2 regions of the Comamonas piscis genome follow, and region 2 is predicted to be linked to the other one. Evidence: riboswitches for the same ligand, from Rfam matches in the RefSeq annotation. Region 2 holds a riboswitch; the other holds the start of a gene.
The links. A riboswitch is a leader RNA that binds a small molecule or an ion and turns the genes downstream of it on or off. The one in region 2 is predicted to bind thiamine pyrophosphate.
Positions count from the first base shown of each region.

Region 1 (7,554 bases), 1.3 Mb from region 2:
CGGGGCGGACGACGCCCTTGGCATAAAAGTCGGACAGGGGTTCGGCCTTCAGCGCGGCCACCACCTTGTCCGAATCGGTGGATTTGATCCGGTCCGCCGTCTTCAGGTAGGTCATCATCGCCGAGTAATCGGCCGCCTGCAGGGAGGTGGGCATCTTCTTGAATTTCTCGAAGAAGCGGTCCGAGAACTTGCGGCTCTCGGGGTTCAAATCCCAATGCCAGCTGTCGGTGAACATCAGGCCTTCGGTCTGCTTGAGACCCAGGCTGTGGATGTCCGAGCTGAACAGCAGCATGCCGGCCAGCTTCATGGTTTTGGTAACGCCAAACTCCCGCGCAGCCTTGATGGTGTTGATGGTGTCACCGCCCGCATTGGCCATGGCCAGAATCTGGGCCTTGGAGCTTTGGGCCTGCAGCAAGAAGGACGAGAAATCCGAGGCATTGATCGGGTGCCGCACGGCCCCGATCACGCGGCCGCCTGCGGCCTTGATCACCTTGGTGGTGTCGGCCTCCAGCGCATGGCCAAAGGCATAGTCGGCGGTCAGAAAGAACCAGTCCTTGTCGCCCAGGCCCACAATGGCGCCGCCAGTGCCCTTGGCCAGCGCGACGGTGTCATAGGCATAGTGCACGGTGTAGGGGCTGCACTGGTCGTTGGTGAGGGCCGATGTGCCCGAGCCGTTCACGATGATGAGGCGCTTTTTCTCTTCGGCCACCTTGGCCATCGCCAGGCCGGTGCTGGACGTGGTGCCGCCCACCAGCATCTGCATATCACGCTGGTCAAACCACTCGCGGGCCTTGGAAGCCGCCACGTCCGCTTTGTTCTGGTGGTCGGCCACCATCAGCTCCACTGGCTTGCCCAGCAGTTTGCCGCCAAAGTCGTCAATCGCCATCTGCAAGGCCAGGGCGCCGCCTTTGCCATCCACGTCGGCATAGACGCTGGACATGTCGGTGATAAAGCCGATCCGGACCTTGTCTTGCGCCAGTGCGCCCTGGGCGAACAGGGCGAGCACGCAACCAGCGGCAGCGGCCGAGATCGCTCGTCGCCGGTGCGGCAGCGCAGAACGCAAAGAGGGCATTGCAGGAACTTTCATCGGAAGGTCTCCTTGTTCAAATAGACATGCGGACAGCGCGAGGGCCAGGTGCGGCGCACCCGTGGGCTGCTGCGCCCCGATGGTTGCAGGCTGCATCGCGCGCGCCTACTGGGGTAAGCACCAGCGCGGGTTTGCGCTGCCGGCGGCGGGGGCTGGCGCAGCACCGCCTGAACCCGCTATACTCCACGCAGCTCCGGGGTGTGCATAAGCGCTGAGATGCCAAAGGGCTGTTGATTCTTGCGAATCGGCAGCTGCTGCGGTGAACCCGACGAACTTGATCCGGTTCATGCCGGCGGAAGAAGAGCGGGACCCTGAAGCACAGCCCATGGTGGGCAGGCAGCGTTGCACAGCACGCGCCTGCAGCCGTTGGCAACGCAAACCCCAGGCGCCTCGCGCACTGGGGTTTTGTCTTTTGGGGACGGCACCTGTCAGTGCGCCACAGGTGCGGCCATCGCCCCCATGGGGCAGAGGTCACAGCGCACAGCACGGCAGGGCCGGTGCGCGCACAAGGGGGATGGTGCGGCCATGCAGCAATGCTTGGCCTGAGCCAGCAGAGCAGGGCCGGCAGGTCTCGGAGCGTTCGATGAAATCAACCGCTTTGAGGAGACAGCCATGAACGCACCCGAGTCCCTGTTTATCCCCGCCGCAGGCGATGCACCCGATGCTGCCCGCTTTAGCCAACTGCTGGCCGAGTCGCGCCAGCCCTTTCCGGCATCCACCAAGTCCTATCTGAGCGGCGTGCTCCACCCGCAGCTGCAGGTGCCGGTGCGCGATATTGCGCTGACCAACGGCGAGCTGGTCAGCGTCTATGACACCTCCGGCCCCTACACCGACCCGGCCGTGGCCATCGATGTGCGCCAGGGCTTGCCAGCCTTGCGCGCCGAATGGATCGCCGCACGGGGCGACAGCCAATACTATGTGGGGCGCCAGCGTGTGGCCTTGGATGATGGCGGCAAGCGCGGCGATGAGGACCGGCGTGTGGCCCAGCTGCGTGCCGAGGCTGCTGCGCTGCAGCGCCAACCGCGTCGCGCCAAGAGCGGTGCCAATGTGACCCAGATGCACTATGCGCGCAAAGGCATCATCACCCCCGAGATGGAGTATGTGGCCCTGCGCGAGAACGGCCGCCGCGAATGGATGGCCGAGTACCAGCGCGATGCCGCGCGCGAGGCGCGCCTGGCCGGCAACAGCCTGGGCGCGGCGATCCCCAAGATCATCACGCCCGAGTTTGTGCGCGACGAGGTAGCGCGGGGCCGGGCCATCATCCCCGCCAATATCAACCACCCCGAGATCGAGCCGATGGCCATTGGCCGCAACTTCAAGGTCAAGATCAATGCCAACATCGGCAACTCGGCCGTGACCTCGAGCATTGAGGAAGAGGTCGAGAAGCTGGTCTGGGCCATCCGCTGGGGGGCCGACAATGTGATGGACCTCTCTACCGGCAAAAACATCCACACCACGCGCGACTGGATTGTGCGCAACTCGCCAGTGCCGATTGGCACCGTGCCGATCTACCAGGCGCTGGAGAAGGTGGGCGGCATTGCCGAGGATCTAACCTGGGAGATATTCCGCGACACCTTGGTGGAGCAGGCCGAGCAGGGCGTGGACTATTTCACCATCCACGCCGGTGTGCGCCTGGCTTATATCCACCTGACGGCGCAGCGCCGCACCGGCATCGTCTCGCGCGGCGGCTCCATCATGGCCAAGTGGTGCATGGCCCACCACCGCGAGAGCTTCCTCTACGAGCATTTCGAAGATATCTGCGACATCATGAAGCAGTACGACGTAAGCTTCTCGCTCGGCGATGGCCTGCGGCCGGGCTGCGCGTCGGACGCCAATGACGAAGCTCAGTTTGCCGAGCTGGCCACCCTGGGCGAGCTGACCCAGCTGGCCTGGAAGCACGATGTGCAGACCATGATCGAAGGCCCGGGCCATGTGCCCATGCACATGATCCAGGCGAATATGACCGAGCAGCTCAAGCACTGCCATGAGGCGCCGTTCTACACCCTGGGCCCGCTGACCATCGACATTGCGCCGGGCTACGACCATATCGCCAGCGCCATTGGCGCGGCGATGATTGGCTGGTTTGGCACCGCCATGCTCTGCTATGTGACCCCCAAGGAGCACCTGGGCCTGCCCGACCGCGATGACGTCAAGCAGGGCATCATCGCCTACAAGATTGCTGCGCATGCGGCCGATGTGGCCAAGGGCCACCCTGGTGCCCGCGCGCGTGACGATGCACTGAGCCAGGCGCGCTTCGACTTCCGCTGGGAAGACCAGTTCAACCTGGGGCTGGACCCGGACACGGCCCGCGCCTTCCACGACGAAACCCTGCCCAAGGACAGCGCCAAGGTGGCGCATTTCTGCTCCATGTGCGGGCCCAAGTTCTGCTCGATGAAGATCACCCAGGAAGTGCGCGAGTTTGCCAAGAACCAGGGCGTGGCCGCCGAGCAGGGTATTGCGGTGGGTATGCAGGCCAAGGCGGCGGAGTTCAACCGGGCCGGCGGCGATTTCTACATCCCCATCGCCAGCGACACCACGGCACGCTAAGGGCATAAGGGGCTAGGGCGCAGCCATGCGGCTAGCAACCGGTGGCGGCCTTGGCACCTCGGTGTCAGCTGCATTTGCTGCGCTGCACTAAACTGCGGGCTGCCATGTGCCCGCCCCTTTCAACGCCAGAAAGCCCTTTGCCATGAACGTCACGCAAGCCATGAAAGAGCGCCGCTCGGTGCGCTCCTTTTTGCCCAAAGCCCCGCCTGCCCTGGAGGTGCACAGCCTGATTGCCGATGCGGCGCAGGCGGCGTCCGGCGGCAATTTGCAGCCCTGGCGCGTGGTGGCGCTGGCAGGCGATGCCTTGCAAGAGTTGACCGATGCCATTGCCAGCGCGCAGCCGTTGCCCGAAGGCGGCAACAACTACACCTACCCGCCCAACCTGTGGGAGCCGTATCGCACGCGCCGCTTCAAAAACGGCGAGGACCTGTACAAGACCATCGAGATCCCCCGGGAGGACAAGGCTGCCCGGCTGGAGCAGCTGGCCAAGAACGGCCGCTTTTTTGATGCCCCGGTGGGGTTGCTGGTGTTTGCCGATGAACGCATGGGCTATGCGCAGTGGGTGGATCTGGGCATTTATCTGCAGTCGCTCATGCTGCTGGCCACCGAGCGCGGCCTGGCCACCTGTGCCCAGGGCTACTGGCGCCGCTATGGCGACACCGTGGAGCGGGTGCTGAAGGCGCCCGAGCCTTACAAGGTGGCCTATGGCATTGCACTGGGGTATGAAGACCTGGCCGCCCCCATCAACACCTTGCGGGCAGAGCGGGCGCCGTTTGGGGACTGGGCACAGATGCGCGGGTTCGACGGAATCTAGAGTCGCTAACACAACCCTTGATACGTCGTCACCTGGCCGGCCGCACCAAGCCTTGTCGTACGTTTGTACTGCCTGCGGCTTGGCGCCTAGTCGGGGGCGCCTAGTCGGGGGCGCCTAGTCGGGGGCGCCTAGTCGGGGACGCCTAGTCGGGGGCGCCTAGTCGGGGGCGCCTAGTCGGGGGCGCCTAGTCGGGGGCGCCTAGTCGGGGACGCCTAGTCTCAACCGCAAACCTTCGGTTTGCTGGGCCGTGTTAGCGACTCTTGGGCCGAGACATCAGACCGCGATATAGCGGTCCTTGCGGTGGTTCATCGCCACGATCAGGTTCAGGATCACCGCACCGGCAATCGACCAGGCGACCGACACGGCCGGCACCAGCCACAGCGCGAAGGCGACGATGATGCAGTCCAGGCCCATCTGCACCTTGCCGGCGGACCAGCCATGGCGCTCCTGCAGGTAGAGCACCAAAATGCCAAAGCCGCCCAGGCTGACCCGGTGGCGGAACAGAATCAAAAAGCCCGTGCCCAGCAGCACGCCGCCCAGGATGCCGGCCAGCGGCTGGGACACATACGAGATGGCCAGCAGGCCGGGCAGCAGCTCGGTGAGCCAGGAGGTGGCCACCACGCTGATAAAGGTCTTGACCACAAAGGCGGTGCCCATGCGCTTTGCCGCCAGCCAGTAAAACGGCAGGTTCAGGCAGAAAAACAGCAGACCCAGATCGGTGCCCGTGGCGTAGTGCCCCAGCAGCGCAATCCCTGCAATGCCGCCGCTCAGCAGCCCCGCGCTTTTGTACAGCACCAAGGCGGTAGAGATCAGCAAAATGCCGACCGCCATTGCAATGCCATCTTCCAGCCAAGAATGGCCGGAGGAGCCGGACTTGAGCGCCCAGCGGAATTTGTTGGCGGTAAGTTGGGTCACGCGCGCAAAGCTAGCGCTGGCGGAGAGGCGGTATCGGGTCATGGGAGGAGGGCAAGCAAGAGTCCTGCCAGCTTGGGCGCAGTGCATGCACCCCGTTGGCTCAGACCCGCGCAACGGGGCAAGATAGCCCTGAAATATAGGGCTAACCCTTATCCCTCAGACCCTGCCGAGGATTGGCGCAGCATTCAGCCACGCTACGCCACCCCGGTTCAATCGTTTACTTCCAAATGGGGCATTGGGCCTCTTGCTTGCTGGCAAACAGCGTATCGCCCGGCAGCGCCTTGATCAGCTTGAACGAGTCATGCTTGCCCTTGGACTCCTCGGGCGTCTTGACCTGCAGCAGGTACATGTCGTGCACATAGCGGCCATTGGGCTCTATCTTGCCCTTGCCGAACATGTCGTTCAGCGGCATCGATTTGAGGGTCTGCATCACCTTGTCGGCATCCAGGCTCTGGGCTTTTTCCACGGCCTTGAAGTAGCTCATCGCCGATGAGTAATCGGAGGCTTGCAAGGAGGTGGGCATCTTCTTGGTGCGGGCGTAGAAGCGGTCCGTCCAGGTGCGGGCCTCGGGCGAGCGGTCCCAGTACCAGCTGTCGGTGAACATCAGGCCACCGGCCAGCTTGAGGCCCAGGCTTTCGACCTCGTTGGCAAACACCATCAGCGCGACGGGCTTCATCTTGGGCGTGATGCCGAACTCGCGCGCAGCTTTGAGCGCGTTCATAAAATCGCCACCGGCATTGGCGAAGCCCAGGATCTCGGCCTTGCTGGCCTGCACCTGCACCAGGTAGGACGAGAAATCATTCGCATGGAAAGGTGCGCGCACCGCCTTGACGATCTGGCCGCCCTGGGCCTGCACGACCTGGGTCACATCGGCTTCCAGGGTGTGGCCAAAGGTGTAGTCCGCCACCAGCAGCGCCCAGGTCTTGGCGCCTTGCTCGGACACCGCCCGGCCGGTGCCGCGTGCAATGGCCGTGGTGTCGCTGTTGTAGTGCACCCAGTAGGGGGAGCATTGGCTACCGGTCAGGTTGGAGGAGTAGGCGCCGTTGATCAGCAGCACGCGTTTTTTCTCATTGGCTACCTGGCCCATCGCCAGGGCGGTCGCCGTATTGGTGCCGGCAATCAGCAGCTGCACATCCTGGGTGTCCACCCATTCACGCGATTTGGTCGATGCGATATCGGCCTTGTTCTGGTGGTCGGCCGACAGCAGCTCAATCGGCCGGCCCAGCAGCTTGCCACCAAAGTCTTCGATCGCCATCTGGATGGCGGTCACGCCGCCTTTGCCGTCGCCATCCGAATACTGGCTGGACATGTCGGTCAGAAAACCCAGGCGCACGGGCGCGGGCGCTTGTGCCTGAGCAACACCGGCGAAGGTGCTGCAGGCGAGGGCGCAGGCGCTGAGTGCATGTGCGCGGCGGCGCAGGAAAAAGGGTTGGGACATGGTGACTCCTTTGTTATGGGTTGCTTTGCTTGTGCAGGACCCATGCTAAGAGCAGATGCCAGCCGGGGACAGGGTAGAAGCCGCGGCAGCGCGCTGCGCTTGTCACCCACGTTACCGAGCGCTTGGGATAAAGGAATACTTGCTAAGTTGATAAATACAAATAAATACTCAATAACGCATAGGAATTTTTGTTCAGAGGGCATGAGGCTTTGACTGTGGGTGTGTCAAATCTTCTTCATCAGGATGTCACCCACGGTTGCAACACTCCCGCCTTTCTTTTGGGATCCCTATGCGACGTTTACCCCTTGTGGCCGCTATGGCCTCTTTGCTCCTCCTCACGACTCAAACCACGGTTGCGGCAGATTTGGCGATGCAGACACCCGCGCGCCAGGCGCTGGAGGCCAAGCTGGCGGTAGCCGATCCGCAAGGCCAGGTCTATGTGAACCATGTGTTCAGCGACAATACGGCCACCGCGCTGCCGGCCGGCTGGCGCACCGCAAGCTGGAACAAGGGCACGGCATCCATTGATGCCAGCACCGGCAATCTGCTGATCGATGGCCGCAAGGACAACTCCGCGATGACGGCCGTGCTGCTGCCCCTGGCGCTGGAGAGCCTCTCCAACTACCGCGTGGACATGGAGTTCAGCTTTGAGCTGCCCGCCAACAGCTCGCGCTGGGGCAGTGTGATGTACCGCACCTCGCCCTCCACCACGACCCCTGCGCATGAGCCCTACTACCAGTTCGCCGTTCGGCA
Region 1 is NZ_CP058554.1:3,999,100-4,006,653, reverse strand. Features, by position in the region: gene HS961_RS17995 (ABC transporter substrate-binding protein) at 1-1,072, opposite strand, end outside; TPP riboswitch at 1,272-1,405, shown strand; gene thiC (phosphomethylpyrimidine synthase ThiC) at 1,700-3,634, shown strand; gene HS961_RS17985 (nitroreductase) at 3,777-4,448, shown strand; gene HS961_RS17980 (YitT family protein) at 4,722-5,405, opposite strand; gene HS961_RS17975 (ABC transporter substrate-binding protein) at 5,581-6,801, opposite strand; gene HS961_RS17970 (IPTL-CTERM sorting domain-containing protein) at 7,172-7,554, shown strand, end outside.
Region 1: it holds a riboswitch for thiamine pyrophosphate, as region 2 does, so the genes downstream of both, thiC (phosphomethylpyrimidine synthase ThiC) here and HS961_RS11975 (long-chain fatty acid--CoA ligase) in region 2, are expected to answer to the same signal.

Region 2 (7,554 bases):
CCGCGCCAATGCCCCGGCTGGCGCCTGTTACCAGCACCACCTTGCCGCGCAAATTCAAAGCACTGCTCTCTACCATCTCAGGCCCCTGGCAGCCAGCGGCTGTCCACCACATCGGCTACTTTGATGGGCTGCTGCACCATGCCCAGTGCATGGTAGGCGTCGGCGCCCTTTTGCAGCGCGTTCAGGTCAAAGCTGCCCAGCGGCGCGACCTTGCCCTGCACCCGCAGGGTGGGCTGGGCCGATGCATTGCGCAGCGCAATCACATCGAGGTTGATATCGCGCTGGGTGCCATCAATCGCGCGTTTGGTGGCCAGGGTGGCGGCCTCTTCGGGCTGGGCGATCATCCATGCTGCGCTGTCGCGGTAGCCACGCAAAAAGGCCTGCAGCAATGCCGGCTGCTGCTCCAGCACTTGCCGGCGCACCACAAACATGTCGCTGGACATATTCAGGTAGTCGCGCACGGGCATCACCTGCACGTCGCCCATGCCTTTGCGCAGGCCCACGGCCAGGCCGGTGTCGGTGGCGGCGGTCGCATCAACCTGGCCTTGCATCAGCGGCGCAAAGTTCAAAAGGCCCGTCACCACAATGCGCACATCCGATTCCTTGAGCCCCGCCTGGTGCAGCATCACCAGCAGGTTCTGGCGCGTGCCGCTGGCGAGGCTGTAGACGCCAATCGTCTTGCCCTTCAGATCCGCCGGTGTGCGGATGCCGCTGGAGCGCAGCGACACGACATTGAACACGTTTTGCGGGTAGATGTCGTAGATGGCGACCAGCTTCTCGCCCTTGTCCAGCGCCATAAAGAACGAGCCCGGGTCGGTAAAGGCCACATCGCCCTGCCCGCTCAGGATATTGCGGATCGCGTCACCACCACCGGCACCGGGCAGGTAGGTCAAATCTACCCCCTGGGCCTTGAAAAAGCCCTTGTCCGGCTCAGCCAGGATGTTGGTGATTTCGCTGATCGGTTTGCTCCAGCCCGCCAGGCGGATCTTGCCGCTGACGGGAGTAGCAGCGCCCGCTGTGATGCCCGTGCCCGCCAGGCCCAGGCCCAAGAGGCCGGCAGAGGCGCCCAGCCAGCGGCGGCGCGATACGGGATAGGTCAAAAAAGGTGCAGACATCAGCGGTCCTTAAAAAGCAATCGAGCAAATATCAAAATCAACGGCGTGGGCCTGCCGGGTTGGCCGCCATCGTATGGCCGCGCATCAACCAGCGCTCCAGCAGAAGGCAGGCTTGGTAGAGCAGCAAGCCCAGCGCTGCAATCAGCAGCAGCGCGGCAAACATCAGGGTGGTGTCCATCATTCCCTGGGAGGCGATCACCACCGCGCCCAGCCCTTGGCTGGCGCCCATAAACTCCGCCACAACAGCGCCCACCAGCGCCAGCACCACGGCCACACGCAGGCCCGCCAGAATGGCCGGCAAGCCTGTAGGCAGCTTGAGCCGCACTAACGTCTGCAGGCGGCTGGCCCCCAGCATGCGGAACAGCTGCAAGCGCTGCGCATCGACCTGGCGCAGGCCCGTCAAGGTGTTTTCCATCAGCGGGAAAAAGCAGACCAAGGCGGTGATCAGCACCGTCGGCAGCATGCCAAAGCCAAACCACAGCACAAACAGCGGCGCCAGCGCCAGCTTGGGCACCACCTGGCTAACGACGACATAGGGCTTGAGCACGCGCTCCAGCAAGACCGACTCGGCCAAGGCCATCCCTGCCAACAGGCCAAAAGAGGCACCGGCCGCCAGGCCCAGCAGCACCGCCTGCACGGTGGCCAATAAGTGCGGCCAAAAGTAGCCGGACGCGAGCCCCGTCCACAAGGCCTGCAGGATGGCGGACGGCACCGGCAGCACCAAGGCAGAGATGCCGCCCAAGCGCCCAGCGCCTTCCCACACGGCCAGCAACAGCACCAGCAGCGCAGCGGCCCAAAGCCGGGCTAGAAGAATCGGGTTCATGCGCTGGCCCCGTCCATCGCGGCGCGCACTTGGGCTGCATAGGCGTTGAAGGCCGCGCCATGGCGCATGGCCTGGGTGCGGGGCATCGGCAGATCAATGGCCATATCAGCGACGAGGCGCCCGCCATGCATCAGCGCCACCCTATCCCCCAGGTACACGGCTTCGTTGATGTCATGGGTGACAAAGAGCACGGTAGTGCCCCGCGCGCGGCAGCTGCGCAGCAGCTCGTCTTGCAACTCGGCGCGGGTGATGGCATCGAGTGATGCAAAGGGCTCGTCGAGCAACAGCAAGGCCGGCTCGCGAATCAAGGCCCGCGCTAGCGCCACCCGGCTTTGCTGGCCGCCGGATAGCTGGCCGGGTTGCTGGTGGAGCAGCGCCGCCAGCCCCAGCTGGGCCAGCAGCTGCTCGGCGGCGTTACGGTCCTGCGCCGTGGGTTTGCGCTGCAGCGACAGCGGCAGCAGCACGTTGTCCAGCACCGTCAACCAGTCCAACAAAGTGGGCGACTGGAACATCACGCCAAGCTGCGGACCGGGCGCTGCCAGCGCACCGCCTGCGCGCACAATGCGGCCCGCCTGCGGCTGCAGCAGACCAGCGACGAGCTGGAGCAAGCTGGTCTTGCCGCAACCGCTGCGGCCCAGCAGGCAGTGGAAGGCGCCTTGCGCCATCTGCCAGCTCACGCCATCCACGACCGGAGCCTGGCCCGGGTAGGCAAAGCTGAGGCGCTCGATATCAATCCATGCCATTGCGCCGCCCTCAGTCTGCATAGCGCGCCAGCGGCTGGGCGGCGGCCTCGGCAGCGGCATCGATCTCGGTCATCCGCACGAGATCGAGCAGGCTAAAGCGCCCATCGTGGTGCCAGCCGGCCTCGGGCACGCCCATGGCGCCCAACGCGCTGATGCGGGTGACGCCGGCGGCGCCCAGCAGGCCTGCCAAACGGTACAAATCCTCGGGGCCCACGGCCAGGCCGGCGGTCTGCAGGTAGTCGCGCTGGGCTGCCACCAAGGGCACAACGCCGTCCAGGTTGTCTACCCCCACCACGACAATGCTGCGGTACAGGGCGGTGGGCGCCAGCGGCTCCAGGCTGTCGCTATAGGCCACGCTCCAGGGCGCATCGGCCGGGCCAATTAGCTGCGGGGCGGCGCCATCGTCTGCCGGTGCACGCCACTCCAGCGACTGCTGCCAGCGGGCCAGGCCGGCGCCCTCTTCCAGGTCCAGCGGCCGGCGCGCAAAGCGCTGCTGCAGGTTGGCCAGCTCGGCGGCCAGGTATGCGGCAAAGGCGCGTGGCGAAACGGTAGCGCCCCGCTCTACATAAAACACATGGGGCGAATAGCAGCCTTGCTGGTCGTAGCGCATGACATCCCAGGCCGCCAGCCGCGCGTTGGCTGGGGCTTTGACGGCATCCAGTGCCGCCCTACCCACCATGCCAAAACCCAGCTTGTGGCCATGGGGCAAAAATCGTGTCGTCACCGGCAGCTGCTGACGCAGCGCGGCCAGGGTCTGGTTGCTGCCATAGGCCATCACGGTATCGGCCTCGGCGTAGAGCACTTGCGCGCCTTCGGCGCTGTCGCCCGTCTGGGCGCCGCCGGGCCACCAGACCACGGCCAGGCAGTCGGCCAGTGGTGGATGCACTTCCGCCAGCAAGCGCGCAAACCAGCCGGCAAACAGCGGCTCGGCACTGGCCAGCTTGCCCACGCTGGGCGCTTTGACGAGCAGGCCGCAAACCAGACTCCACAGCGACAGCGCCGGCACATTGCCGGCCCAGCTGTGCAGCAGCAGGCCCGGGCCATAGGCGCGCACGGCCCCGCCTTTGATGGCAGGCACAAAGCCATCGAGCACAGCGGGATTGGCAAAATCCTCGCCAATAAAGCGCCATAGCTGGGGCGCCCTGAAAGTCTTGAACAGCCCGTTCAGTCCCAGGCGCACCATCGCCGCGTCATAACCGCAGACAGGGGGCAGACAGGCATCGATCTGGCGGCGATAGGGGTCGGCAGGGTCTAGCAGGCGGGCAATGGCGCGGTCAATAGCGCCAACTATCTCGGCCAAAGGCATGCTTTGCAACTGGCGCTGCGCAGCCGCACGCACCCGCTCGGTCAGCGCCTGCATCTGCGCGCCGCTAAGCAGGGGCACCTCAACCTCCAGCCGCTTACCCGCACGCTCAAACACCAGCACCTGCCAGCGCAGCTGGTTGGCATCCAAGCCCGGCAAGTAGCCGGCGCGCATGCGTTCAGCGGTTTGCGGGATCATGCGCGCGCCGCTTGCACAAACTCATCGACGGCCAAGGAGCAGCCTTTGGCTGCGGCTCCTTCGGCCCGGCCCAGCAGCAAAAAGCCGCCATCGGCCCAGAGGCCCACGTCTTCGGTCAGGATAGTGCTGACCGCGTTGTAGTTGGCCAGATCGCAGTGCACCAGAATGCCGCGCTCACCCGGCGCCACACTGCGGCCGCTGACGGGCTCGACCAGGCGTGAGCGAATCCAGTGCGGCCCGGATTTGACGGAGGGCAAGCTGGCATTGCCGTTGTCGTAGAACTGGGTGCTCAGCTCGGTCATGCCATACATGTTGATGCAGAGCTCGGGCGGCACGCCCAGCAGCTCGGTCAGGCCGGCATAAAAGTCGGCCAACGGCAGCTCGCGCGACTGGCCCTTGTAGCCACCGGTGTCCAAAATGCGGCTGCCCGCTGGCAGCTGAAAGCGGCGGCCCTGGGCGCGCAGCGCATCCATCACATGCACGAGGCTGAAGCTGGCGCCCAGCAGCGCATAGGGCTGGCCTGTGCGCTCGGCCGCTTCCAGCACGGCGCAGAGCCCGTCCATGTCCAGGCCCTCCGGCCCCAGAAAATAGCGGCTCTCCGGCGTACCAAACGCCGACTTGGCGAGCGCCAGGTAATGCGCCAGCGAGGAGTTGGGCATGGTCACTTCATCGGGGAACAGGATGCCCATGGGCATGCGCGCCGTGCCCTGCATAAAGCGGGTGGCGAAGTGCTGCTGCATCGACAGGTCATACACCTGCAAGGCGGGATGAAAATGCCGGCCCCGTGCGGCGCGGCCGGTGGTGCCGCTGGTCATAAAGACACGTTCGGTCGGCGATGACGGCTCGCTGCGCAGCTCCAGCGCCTTGAAGGCATCGATGGGCACGGCGGGGATATCGCTCCAGGTCTTGACCGTGCGCGGGCTGGCACCACGGCGCTGGCAAAAGCTGCGGAACGGTGTATTGGATGCGTATTGGTAGGCAAAAAGACGCAGCGCAAGCTGGTCAAACTGGTCATCGGTGCAGCCATCCATTGCGATGAATGCAAGCAGGTCTGCGACCAGCGTATCGGCCTTGTCCATGGAATTCCTTCGAGAGCGGTGATGTCATGCTCCGAAGGCTCCCCCCCATGCGCGCAAGGCGCCCCATGGCAGGGAGTTGGCTCTTCTTCCGCCGGAATGACCCGGTTCAAGTTCTCGGGTGTAGATCTCAGCACTGGCGTGCACCCCGGAGCAGGCGCCATCTTAACCGAGCAGAGCTTGGCTAGTCGCGCGCCAACCGCCAAGCCAAGGTCTGGGCCACGGTCAATTTCAGCAGCACCAAAACCCCCAAACCAGGGAAAACACCCATGCCACCGCGATGGTGCACAGCGCCGCTTGTGCAGTCGCGCATGCACCAAGCCAAGGCATTTTTTGCGGATTCCTGCACCATATCCAGGCAACGCGATAGCCACGTAACCCATTGTGGTGCTTTGCAAATTTTCTGAGACAGATCAAAGCGCGCATGCTGGAAATCACCTAGTCCCAAACCCTTTTCATGGGCGATTCAGTCTGTTAACTTATGCCCTGTCGACAGACGACTGTCGCTAGACGACACCTATTAACGAGGACAAAAATGCTTGCAATGGCTGATGCCGAAGTCCAATCCGGCTACAAGAATGCGCACACCGAGAGCGAACAGCAGGTTCGCGAAGACCTGGCCGCCGCCTACCGCCTGATGGCCCATTTCGGGATGGACGACAGCATCTACACGCACATCTCGGCGCGGGTGCCGGGCCGCAATGACCAGTTCCTCATCAACCCCTTTGGCACCTTGTTCAAGGACATCACGGCCAGCTCGCTGGTCAAGATCGATGCCGAAGGCTGCATCGTTGAGGACACGCCCTACCAGGTGAACCCGGCCGGCTTTGTGATCCACAGCGCCGTACATGCCGCCCGGCATGATGCGGCCTGCGTGGTGCATTCGCACACCGAAGCCGGCGTGGCCGTGTCGTCACTGCAATGCGGCCTGCAGCCCAGCAACCAATGGGCACTGCAGTTCTACAACCGCGTGGCGTACCACACCTTTGAAGGCATTGCGCTGGATCTGCATGAGCGCGAACGCCTGGTCGCCGACCTGGGCAGCACGGCCAAGGCCATGGTGCTGCGCAACCACGGCTTGCTCACCCTGGGCAACAGCGTGGCCGAGGCCTTCATCCTCATGCTCAACCTGGACCGCGCCTGCCGCGTGCAGCTGGCTATCCAATCGAGCGGCCAGGCCATCAACCCCGTGCCGCCCGAAGTCTGCGAGCTGACCGCCCGTCAGTACGAAAGCGGCGACACCGATGTGATGCCCGGCCAGCCCAAGCGTGCCGATCCGCATGAACGCGAATGGCAGGGCCTACTGGGCTTTTTGCAGCCCCCGGGCCGCAGCCATTACCGCGACTGACCAGCGCGACTGACCCGCAACTGAAGACCCCCCGACCCTTGCATGCCGCCGCCTTTGCGGCCCCACCGCCGCAAGCCCGCCCGGCCCAGGCACCCCTCGATACCAAGACAGGAAGCAACCATGATCAATCGGCGTGAACTCATCTCCTACAGCCTGGCGGGAGCCGGCCTCAGCATTGCGGGCGTGCCCATGGCGGCCTTGGCGCAGCAGACCAAGGGAACGATCAATGTGATGGTGCAGCCCGAGCCCTCGGGCCTGATGCTGGGCATTGTGCAAAACGGCCCTACCCAGCTGGTCTCCGGCTATATCTACGAAGGCCTGCTGCGCTACGACGAGAAGCTGGAACCCCATGGCCTGCTGGCTACGGCCTGGACCCGCTCCGATGACGGCCTGACCTACACCTTCAAGCTCAAGTCCGGCGTCAAGTGGCATGACGGCAAGCCCTTCTCTGCCGATGACGTGGTGTTCTCGGTCGACAAGTTTTTGCGCAAGACCCATGCGCGCCTGCGCGCATCGCTGGAGCCGCTGGAGAGCGTGCGCGCCATCGATGCCAACACGGTGGAGTTCAAGCTCAAGTACCCGTTTGGCCCTTTCATCAGCCTGTTTGACACCGGCTCGATGCCGATGATCCCCAAGCACATCTACGAAAACACCGACTTCGCCACCAACCCGGCCAATGCCAAGCCGATTGGCACCGGACCCTTCAAGTACAAGGAATGGGTGCGCGGCTCCTACATCCAGCTGGTGGCCAATGAGCTTTATCACACCAAGGGCGAGCCCATGGTGGAGAACCTCTACTTCCACATCATCCCGGATGCGGCCTCGCGCGCTGCGGCGTTTGAATCGGGCAAGGTCGATGTGGTGCCCGGCGGCGCGGTCGAGTTCTTTGATGTGGCGCGCCTGGCCAAGCTGCCTGGAGCTGCCGTCACCACCAAGGGCTGGGAGTTC
Region 2 is NZ_CP058554.1:2,673,391-2,680,944, reverse strand. Features, by position in the region: gene HS961_RS12000 (SDR family oxidoreductase) at 1-76, opposite strand, end outside; gene HS961_RS11995 (ABC transporter substrate-binding protein) at 78-1,115, opposite strand; gene HS961_RS11990 (ABC transporter permease) at 1,153-1,938, opposite strand; gene HS961_RS11985 (ABC transporter ATP-binding protein) at 1,935-2,681, opposite strand; gene HS961_RS11980 (acyl-CoA reductase) at 2,692-4,182, opposite strand; gene HS961_RS11975 (long-chain fatty acid--CoA ligase) at 4,179-5,261, opposite strand; TPP riboswitch at 5,328-5,419, opposite strand; gene HS961_RS11970 (class II aldolase/adducin family protein) at 5,794-6,606, shown strand; gene HS961_RS11965 (ABC transporter substrate-binding protein) at 6,730-7,554, shown strand, end outside.